2 regions of the Pseudonocardia sp. WMMC193 genome follow, and region 2 is predicted to be linked to the other one. Evidence: predicted binding sites of a transcription regulator. Region 2 holds the regulator's gene; the other holds the start of a gene.
What was found. The regulator LexA, encoded in region 2, represses DNA repair genes until DNA is damaged. The targets are predictions, from matches to a motif close to CGAACACGTGTTCG.
Positions count from the first base shown of each region.

Region 1: uvrA (excinuclease ABC subunit UvrA) is a predicted target of LexA. The motif match lies at 2,430-2,443, and genes of this name have one in related genera.

Region 1 covers NZ_JAKKDO010000003.1:1,985,787-1,991,139, forward strand. The annotation lists gene uvrA (excinuclease ABC subunit UvrA) at 1-2,231, opposite strand, end outside; gene L3X23_RS10915 (MBL fold metallo-hydrolase) at 2,644-3,318, shown strand; gene L3X23_RS10920 (hypothetical protein) at 3,329-3,589, opposite strand; gene L3X23_RS10925 (hypothetical protein) at 3,607-3,879, opposite strand; gene L3X23_RS10930 (LCP family protein) at 4,271-5,353, shown strand, end outside.
Region 2 covers NZ_JAKKDO010000003.1:2,769,002-2,774,354, forward strand. The annotation lists gene nrdR (transcriptional regulator NrdR) at 1-328, opposite strand, end outside; gene L3X23_RS14505 (hypothetical protein) at 986-1,528, opposite strand; gene L3X23_RS14510 (hypothetical protein) at 1,673-2,347, opposite strand; gene lexA (transcriptional repressor LexA) at 2,653-3,366, shown strand; gene L3X23_RS14520 (universal stress protein) at 3,377-4,207, opposite strand; gene L3X23_RS14525 (hypothetical protein) at 4,378-5,353, opposite strand, start outside.

The DNA of each region.
Region 1 (5,353 bases), 780 kb from region 2:
AAGCGGCCCTGCTGGTAGCCGCGGACCTTGGCCTCGGTCGTGGCCGCGAACAGAGTGCGGATCTTGTCCCAGACGCCGGTGTAGGTGGCCGGGTTGGACCGCGGGGTGCGGCCGATCGGGCTCTGGTCCACCCGCACGAGCTTGTCCAGCTGGTCGACCCCCGTGATCCGGGTGTGCCGGCCCGGCACCTGGCGGGCGCCGTTCAGCTTGTTGGCGAGCACCGTGGCCAGGATGTCGTTGATCAGCGTCGACTTGCCGGAGCCGGACACGCCGGTGATCGACACGAGGCCGCCCAGCGGGATGTCCACGTCGATCCCGCGCAGGTTGTGCTCGCGGGCCCCCACGATCGTCAGCGTGCGGGCCGGGTCCAGCGTGCGCCGCACGTCCGGCACCGGGATGCTCCGCCGCCCGGACAGGTACGCGCCGGTCAGCGACGTGTCGTGGGACTCCAGCTCCGCCACCGGCCCGGAGTGCACCACCAGGCCGCCGTGCTCGCCCGCGCCGGGCCCGATGTCCACCGCCCAGTCCGACGCCCGGATGGTGTCCTCGTCGTGCTCGACGACGATCAGCGTGTTGCCCAGCTCCTTGAGCCGGGTCAGCGTGTCGATCAGCCGCCGGTTGTCCCGCTGGTGCAGGCCGATGGACGGCTCGTCCAGCACGTAGAGCACGCCGACCAGGCCGGACCCGATCTGCGTGGCCAGCCGGATGCGCTGGGCCTCGCCGCCGGACAGGGTGCCCGCCGCGCGGTCGAGCGAGAGGTAGTCCAGCCCGACGTCCAGCAGGAAGCCGAGCCGGGCCTGCACCTCCTTGAGCACCCGGCCCGCGATCATGGACTGGCGCTCGTTGAGCTCCATGCCGTTGAGGAACACCGAGCACTCGGCGACCGACATCGCGGAGACGTCCGCGATCGACCGCTCCCCCAACGTGACGGCCAGGACCTCCGGCTTGAGCCGCGCGCCCTTGCACGCGGGGCACGGCACGTCCCGCATGTAGCCCTCGTACCGCTCCCGCTGCGACTCGGACTCGGTCTGCTCCATCCGCCGCTCGAGGAACGGGATCACGCCCTCGAAGTTGGCGTAGTAGGCGCGCTCGCGCCCGTAGCGGTTGCGGTAGCGCACGTGCACCTGGTCCTCGGACCCGTGCAGCACGGCCTTCTGCGCCTCCGCGGGCAGCATGCGCCACGGGGTGTCCATCGAGAACCCGATCGCCTTCGACAGCCCGGTGAGCAGCCTGCCGAAGTACTCCGCGGTGTGCCCGTTGTTCCAGGGCGCGACCGCCCCCTCGCCCAGCGACATCTCCGGGTCCGGCACGACGAGCTCGGGGTCGACCTCCTTCTTGATGCCGATGCCCGAGCAGGTGGGGCACGCGCCGTAGGGCGAGTTGAAGGAGAAGGTGCGGGGCTCCAGGTCGTCCAGCGTGAGCGGGTGCCCGTTCGGGCAGGCCATCCGCTCGGAGAACTTGCGCTCGCGGTGCGGGTCCGCCTCGTCCAGGTCCACGAAGTCCAGCACGACGATGCCGTCCGCGAGGCGCAGCGCCGTCTCCACCGAGTCGGTCAGCCGCTGCTTGGCGCTCGCCTTGACCGCCAGGCGGTCGACGATCACCGAGATGTCGTGCTTCTCCTGCTTCTTCAGCTTCGGCGGGTCGGAGAGCTGGTGCACGGTGCCGTCCACCAGCACGCGCGAGTAGCCCTGCGACTGCAGGCTGGTGAACAGGTCGACGAACTCGCCCTTGCGGGTGCGGACCACGGGCGCCAGCACCTGGAAGCGGCTGCCCTCCGCCATCTCCAGCACCTGGTCGACGATCTGCTGCGGGGTCTGCTTCTCGATGATCTCGCCGCAGACCGGGCAGTGCGGGACGCCCGCCCGCGCGTAGAGCAGACGGAGGTAGTCGTAGACCTCGGTGATCGTGCCGACCGTGGACCGCGGGTTGCGGTTCGTGGACTTCTGGTCGATCGAGACCGCCGGGGACAGGCCCTCGATGAAGTCGACGTCCGGCTTGTCCATCTGCCCGAGGAACTGGCGGGCGTAGGCCGAGAGCGACTCCACGTAGCGCCGCTGGCCCTCCGCGAAGATCGTGTCGAACGCCAGGCTCGACTTCCCGGACCCGGACAGACCGGTGAACACGATCATGCTGTCCCGCGGCAGGTCGAGGTCCACCCCGCGCAGGTTGTGCTCACGCGCGCCACGGACGACGAGTCGCGGAGCCTCGTACGGGGTGCGGGCGGATGCCACTTCGGGGGCCTCCTCGGAGAACGGACGGATGCGCTGTCGATGCTAAGCGGGGGCACCGACAGAAACCGTCGGGAACGGTGTCTCGACAGACGGCGTCGGCGGATGGGCCACCCCGCGCGCCGGATGCCCCGCGCCGAGGGTCGGAAACCCCGACATACGAGTCCTGCAACGCACCGGGACCCCTCCGTCTTCCACTCTCGCACGCATGTTCGACCGCGAGGTCCCCGGGGTCCGGATAGGGTGTGTCTCCCACTCCGGCGCCGCCGGGCCCGGTGATCCACGGCGCCGCCGGCAAGGCAGCCGGGCCGCCCTCATACCGGGCGTATTCGGGCGGTCCCGCAACGCCGCCGGCGGCGACGTGGGCGCCGGGAGCGGTGGCGGCGGAGTGGGAGACACGCCCTAAGGTGCCCGCGTGGACGTCCTCGACGAGTACAGCGGGCACACCGACCCCGGCGGCCCGGCCCTCCGCCGCGCGCTCGGCCCGCTCACGGTGAACAAGGTGTCGGTCGGGCCGATGGACAACAACGCCTACCTGCTGGTCTGCACGGCCACCCGCGAGGCGCTGCTCATCGACGCGGCCAACGAGCCGGAGCGGATCGCGGACCTGGTCGGCTCGGCGGACGACCGCCCCGAGCTGCGGCACCTGGTCACCACGCACCGGCACAAGGACCACTGGGAGGCGCTCGGCGCGGTCGCCGGGATGTTCCAGACCCGCCAGATCGCCCACCCGGAGGACGCGGGCGAGCTCCCGATCCCGATGGACGAGCTCGTCGGCCAGGGGGACGTCGTCGAGTTCGGCGAGATCCAGCTGGAGGTCATCCACCTCCGCGGCCACACGCCCGGGTCGATCGCGCTGCTCTACCGCGGTCCGGACCGCCCGCACCTGTTCACCGGAGACTCGCTGTTCCCCGGCGGACACGGCCGCACCCAGACCGTGGCTGACCACGTCCAGCTGATGGACGACCTGGAGTCCCGCGTGTTCGCCGAGCTCCCGGACGACACGTGGTTCTACCCCGGCCACGGTGACGACTCGACCCTCGGCGAGCAGCGCCCCCACCTCGCCGAATGGCGCGAGCGCGGCTGGTGACCCGGGGGTCTCAGTCCAGGTCGACGGCCTGGGCGGGGACGACCGGCTCGAGGTCCGTGGGCGGGGTCCAGCCCTCGCCCACGGCGGCCTGCTCCGCGACGCGGCGGCGCTGCCGCTCGCTGGGCCGCTCCGGGCCCCCGGAGGGCGCGACGGCGGCGTTCACGGTGGGCAGGGCGCGCAGGCGCGGGGACAGCGCCGCCCCGCGGGTCGGACGCGGCACCGGGTGGCGCGTCGACCGCGTGGCGGGCAGCAGGACACCCCCTGGTCTCATGACGTCGAGGGTACGGCTCAGGCGCCGAACAGGCGAGGAAGTTCCGTGCTCAGCCGCAGGTAGGAGACCACGCCCCAGGCCACGAGCAGGATGAACAGCAGGCTCGCGACCGAGACCAGGACGTAGGTCACCGCGCGCAGCACCCGCAGTGCGGTGCCGTCGCCGACCGGCACGGCCCGTTGTCCGCGCGGCGGGGTGTGCGCGGGGCCCGACCGCGGCGCAGGCGCCCACCCCTGCCGCGCGGCCTGCTCCCCCACCGTGGCCGGGGCGCCCGCCCGCGGAAAGGGCACGGGCGGCGAGGATGGCTTCGGGACGGCCCGGAACCCGCCGCTGGTGCTCGTCGACGCCCTGTGCGTGCTCACCCGTCGCATCCCCCTACCCCGATCCGTGCGTGCGGGCATCAGTCTGGTAGGCGCAGCGACCGTTGGTTACTCCGCGGGAGCGTGTTCACCCGAACGGGTTTGCCCGCGGGCGGGCACGGCCCCGAGCGGCCCCGAGTAGCGCCGAGCGGAGCCGACCGGGGTCTGCGGTGCGGACGCCGCTGCTGCTCCGGACGGGTGGTCGGCGGGGCGGCAGGACGCGAATCGTCGTAAGGTCCGCACACACCAGACTCCTCCGGTCGGGTCGCACCGTCGGGATCAGGAACCGGGATCCACGGTGCACCCGCCCCTGAGAGGACAGATGGACCGATCCCGCGTCCGCCGCGTCGCGTCGACCCTCGGCCGCTCCGCCGTCGCGCTCCTGGCCGCAGGCGTCCTCGCCGGCACCGGCTACGTCTGGTCGCTGACCCGCACGCTGGACGACGACCGCACCACCAGCGACGTCCTCGCCACGCGACCGGCCGACCCCACCCCGCAGCCCCGGCGCAGCTACACCGCCCTGTTGGTCGGCATGGACAGCCGCACGGACGCCCACGGCGACCCGCTGCCCCCGGAGCTGCTGGCCCGCATCCACGCGGGCGACGACGCGGGCGAGCTGCACACCGACACGATCATGCTGGTCCGGGTGCCCGCCGATGCGGGCGCGCCGGTGGTCTCGGTGTCCTTCCCCCGGGACTCGTACGTGGAGCTCGCGGACGGCAGCGGGCGCCACAAGATCAATTCGGCGTACGGGCGCGCCTACCGGGCCGCGGAGACCCGGCTGCGGGCGCAGGGCGTGGCCGGTGCCGAGCTGGACCGGGCCGGGCGCGAGGCGGGGCGGGCGGCGCTGGTGGCGACCGTCGAGCAGGTCTCGGGGGTGACCGTCGACCACTACGCCGAGGTGAACCTGGCCGGGTTCGTCGAGCTGACCGACACCCTAGGCGGGGTGCCGGTGTGCCTGAACGCCCCGGTGGACGACCGGGCCTACTCCGGCGTCGACCTGCCCGCGGGCCCGCAGACCGTGACCGGGGACAGCGCGCTCGCGTTCGTCCGCCAGCGCCACGGACTCGACGGCGGGGACCTCGACCGGGTCACCCGCCAGCAGGCCTACCTCGCCGGGCTGACCCACCAGGTGCTCAGCACCGGCACGCTCACCGACCCGGCGCAGGTGTCCGCCCTGATCGGCGTGATCACCCGCTACGTGGTGCTCGACACCGGATGGGACCTGCAGCAGCTGGTCGGGCAGCTCGGCACGGTGGCGGGTGGGGACGTCGTGTTCCGCACCATCCCCACCCTGCGGCCGGACCTGCGCACCCCTGCGGACGGCGTGGCCGTCGAGGTCGACGACGCGGCCGTGCGCCAGTTCACCCACACCGTCCTGTACTCCGACGCGCGGGCGGGTGAG
Region 2 (5,353 bases):
GGATCGCGAGCCCCACCTCGTGACTGGGGATCTCCGCGGTACCGCCCGCCCGGACGGCCTCCTCGACGCGGTGCGCCAGCTGTTGCAACGCATCCTCGTCGACCGGCCTGCCCTGGCACGCCCGGCGCACCCCCGAGACCACCTTGTCCCGGCTGAACGGCTCCGTGACGCCGCTGCGCTTCAGCACCGCGAGGACGGCCTCCTCGACGGTCGTGAAGCGCTTCCCGCAGGCCGCGCAGGAACGGCGGCGACGGGTCGCCGCGCCCTCCTCGACCTCGCGAGAGTCGATCACCTTGCAGTCCGAGTGGCGGCAGAACGGGCATCGCATTGCGGATCCCTCCCTCTCTCCACCGTACTCGGCTTGTCGGCCCGGATCGACTCACAAACCCAAGCTGTAGGCGAACGACACGGATGTAACCACAAGATGTGGGGGTACCGCCAATGCCGTGGCGCACCGCTCGCCGGACTTCCCCCGATCGGGAACGAACCTGTCACGCCCGGGCCCGCGACCACGCCCCGGGTGCGGCCGTGCCCGGCCGGCGACAGCCCGTGACGCCCCGCAGGTCATGACCATCGAGCCGGGGCGCCGACACCGCCCGCCGGAGACCGGGCGGGCGCCGGGACCGCTCGTCGCGTCGACGACCGGCGGGTCGCATGCGGGGAACGAGACCGTGTCACGCGGACGGCGTGTCGCCGCCCGCGGTGTGTCGCGAACCGGCGGCCGGTCCAGCACGCACCGTGCGCACCCCACGCCGCGCGACACCCACACGGACGCACAGCGACCTCACTCGCACCAGCTCGCGCGCACGGTCGGACGACCGGAGACCCGCCGTGCCCGGTCGAGCCCCCGAACCGGGGGCCCGCTCGCCGCCACCGCCGGGCGCGGCCACACCGCGACGAACGCGGTGGTCGCGCGACGCACCCCTCCCGGCGCACCGCACGGGCCGCGCGAACCGGGCGCGCGCGGCGACCCCCGCGGCGCGGCTCATCGCGCGCCCGCCAGGTCCGCCAGGAGACCGAGGACGACCACGACGGTCGCCGAGCCCAGAGCCACCGCCACCGCCGCGAGCACGCGGTCGGTCAGCCCGGCCCGCACCTCCCCCGCGAGCCGACGCGCCCCGCCGGGACGGCCGCGCCCCAACCGCGGCCTGCGGGTGGGGACGCACGGGCCCCCGATCGTCGAGGACTGTCGCCGCGCGGGACGGCAGGCGGGCAGGACCGCGGGCCCGTCCGCCCGGCGCAGGGCCCTGGCCCCCGAGGCGTACGCGCCGAGGACCCGCAGCGCCGCAGCGGCCGGCACCACAGGCGCTGTGGGGGCCGCGGCCGGGACCGCCGCCGCGTGCGCCCTCCGGTACGAGGCCGGGGCGCCGGAGGCGTGCGGTGCGCCCGCGCCCCCGCCCCACCCCTGGCTCCGCTCGCGCTCCGACCGGGCGCGCGACGGCCCCCGGCGCTCGCCCGCGCAGGCCGGGCGCCCCTCCTCGCCGCGACCGGTCCGCTCGACCGCCCGCACCGCGTTCCCGAGTTCCATCACGGCCTCCCGACCCGCGCCGACCGGCCCGAACCGGATGTCCGGGGCGGCGATCGAACGCCTGTGCGATGTCTAGCAACGGGCACCGACAAAAACCGGTGCCGCACACCCGCGGGTTCACCCCGATGGACGACGGAGGACCGGTCAGGCGGGGACGCGCACCACGGTGCCCGCGGGCAGCACACCCACCGCGGCCGACCCGAGACCGTTGTCCGCCACGATCCGCTCGACCACCGCGGCGGCGTCCGCCTCCGGGACCTCCCGGCGCGCGAGGTCCCACACCGTCTCCCCCGGCTCGACCACCACGGCCGCCACGCCGCTCGGCACCTCCGCCCGGGTGTGCGCGGCGCCCGAGGCCTGCCCCACCAGGCCCAACCCCACCACGACGAGCATCGACGCCAGGCCGAGCACCGCCGCGGCCACCGCCCGGCGCAGCGCGTAGCGCCGCGCCGTCACCGGCCCGGACCTGCCCGGCACGTCCTGGACGGCGCGCCGCCGGAGGTCGGGAGCACCGGTGGACGACGGCCGCGCCGGCGCGGCGACGCCCTGAGACCACGTGCCCCGGCCACCGCGCCGCCACCGCTCCGTCTCCAGCAGCCGGACGCCGCCCGGACCGCCCGCCGCGGCGCCGACCGCGACACCGCGGCGCAGCACGGCGACCCGCTCCCCCGCCGCGGCCGGACGCACGGGACGGGGGCCGACCGGGCGCGGGCCGGTCCCGGACCGCCGCACTCCGCCGCCCGCGACCAGACCTGGGCCGACCCCCGAGCCGACCCTCGTGCCCTCGAGCTCCACGACCCCGCCAGCCGACCGGTCCATCGCCGCTCTCCCGCCTGCCCGCACCCGCGAGCCCACTCCGCCGCGCGCCACTCGCACGCATGTTCGATTCGAACGTCCGTGCGAGTTCTTACCATCGACCGCCGGGCGCGTCACCCCTCCCGCGCCGCCACGATCGGCGTGTCGTTCGAACATGTGTTTGGCGAACGACCGGATCCGGGCTACCGTCCGAACCCGACGGACCCCCGGCGACCCCTGACGGGTCGGCCGGGCCGACCTCGCCGCTCTCGCCGAGCGGGGTCGATCGGGTGGCACGAGCGAGCGGGACACGAGGAGGCGGCAGGGAGATGGCACGGGACGAGTCCGGCGCCGGCGGCGAGACCGGACAGGTGCGCGCCTTTCCGGACCCACCGGCGGACCCCACCACGCTGACCCCGCGGCAGCGGAAGGTACTGGCGGTGATCCGGGACTGGGTCGACCGCTTCGGCTACCCGCCCAGCGTGCGCGAGATCGGGGACGCGGTGGGCCTCACCTCCACGTCGTCGGTGCACCACCAGCTGCGGACCCTGGAGCGCAAGGGATACCTGCGCCGCGACCCCAACCGCACCCGTGCGGTGGACGTGCGCAGCCCCGAGGAGGAGGCGGGCACCTCCTCGGACCAGCCGGACGTGCTGACCGAGCGCCCCGCGCCCGCGTTCGTGCCGGTCCTGGGCAGCATCGCGGCCGGTGGGCCGATCCTGGCCGAGCAGGCGGTGGAGAGCGTCTTCCCGCTGCCGCGGGAGATCGTCGGCGAGGGCGAGCTGTTCCTTCTGCACGTCAAGGGCGACTCCATGATCGAGGCCGCGATCATGGACGGCGACTGGGTCGTCGTGCGGCAGCAGCCGGTGGCCGAGCAGGGTGAGATCGTCGCCGCGATGATCGACGGCGAGGCGACGGTCAAGACGTTCAAGCGCACGGCGGGCCAGATCTGGCTGCTGCCCGCCAACCCCGCCTACGAGCCGATCGACGGCAACGAGGCCACCATCCTCGGTCGCGTCGTCACGGTGCTGCGCAGGCTCTGACCCGAGCGGCTCAGTCGGGGGCGGGCACCACGATCACGGGGTAGCGGGCGCTGCGGACCAGCACACCCGCCACCCCGCCGAGCAGGATCCGGCGCATGGTCGGGTAGCCGCGCGAGCCCACGACCAGCAGGTCCGTCCGCTCGGACAGGTCGGCAAGGGTGGCCCCGACCGACTGGCCGGGACGGCTGACGACCACGTCGGTCAGCGCGTCGATCTCCGTGGGCGCCTGGGCGATCCCCTTGTGGGCGATCTCGGTCGCGGCGGGCACGTCCGCCTCGGTCGCCGCGACGACGGCGAACCGCAGCGCCGCGCCCGTCCGGCCGGCGAGGTGGACGGCCAGGACCGTGGCGCGGTCGGCCTCCGGGGTGCCGTCGTACGCCACGGTGATCACGGTGATGCCCTGGGCCGCGGTGTGCCGGTAGCCGCGGGGGGCGATCGCGACCGGGCAGCGGGCAGCGGGCAGGAGCCGGTGCACGGTGCTGCCGGGGGCGAGCCGTCCGAGCAGGCCGCCGCCCGTCGACCCGACGACCAGGACGGCGGCCCCGGATTCCTCCGCGTACTCGGCGAGCACCGTCGCCGCAGGTCCGGGGCCGAGTGGGGCGAACTCCGGCAGGGCGTCCCCGCCGATCAGCTCGCGGGCCCGGCCGAACCGGGCGAGCGCGACCTCCTCGGCCTTGTCCCGCCACCGGGGGTCGCGGGCGACCGCGGAGTACCCCAGCCCGTCCGTCGGGTACACCGTCGCGACGACGGCGGTCAGCCCGGTCAGCCGGGCCAGCTGGACCCCGAGGACCAGGGCGTCGTGGCCGCCCGGGGTGTCCTCGTAGGCGGTCACGATCGGCACCGGGCCAGCGTAGGTCGGGTGGACCCTCCGAACGGCGCCGGTGCGCAGGCTGTAACCAGCACGTCACAGGGCGGCGCATCCGACTCGCGTGTCCCGAGTGGGGGACTCGCGGATCCTCCCGCGAGTCCCCCGTTCCGGACACGCGAGTCTCCCGGGGGCGCGGCCGGTGGTCAGCGGCGGCGGGTGTGCAGGGCCAGCGCGCCCGCGGCGAGGCCGAGCACCACCACCGCGACTCCTCCGCCGATCACGGCGGGCCGCCACTCGGGCGCCGGTTCGGGCGGCGCGGCGGCCGGGGGCGGCGGGGTCGGGACGGGCGGCGCCGCGGCCAGTGCGGCGTCCACCGCGCCGGGCACGGCCCGCAGCCTGCCGTCCCGCCCGCGTGCCTCGGACCCCGACAGCAGGGTCCCGTCGGGCAGGAACGCGATCGCCTCGCCCTGCGGCTCGTCCGGCAGCGGGACCTGCAGCGGCGTGGTCTGCAGGGCCGCCACCAGGTCACCGGAGGGCGGCACCCGGTAGAGCCACGCGTCCGTGTAGGTGCGCACCGCGACCACGCGCCCGTCGGGCGACACCGCCCCACCGGTCACCGTGAACGCGCCGAGCGCCCCGATCGGGCCTCCGCGCGTCTCCGACCGCGCGAACCCGACGCTGCCGACGCGGCGCAGCGGCGTCGGGCCCGGCTCGGCGAGCGGGCCGTCCGGCCGGTAGACCCCCGCGATCCCCGTGACCTCCTTGGTCACGACGACCGGGACGCCGTCGGCGCCGAGCAGGACCGCCTCGGCGTCGTGCGCGCCGTCCGGGTAGACGAGCCGGTGCAGGCGGGGCGGATCGCGCGGGGGGACGACGAGCAGCGCGACGGTCTCCCGCGCGCGGTTGTTGTCGCCGGTGTCGGCGACCCAGAACGTGCCGTCCGGCGCCACGGCCAGGTCCTCGGCGTCGAACGGGTCGAGTTCGGCGGTCCGGGTGTCGACGACCGCGCAGTCGGCCGGGTCCAGCCGGTACACCGTGACCCGACGCCCGCCGTCGGCCATGGCCCAGATCTCGCCGTCGTGCACGGCGAGACCGGACAGCTCGGTCAGCCGGGAGTCGGTGACGGTGCACAGATCCTCGGGCGCGGCGGGGGTCGCGGCGGCCGCGGGCACCCCGACC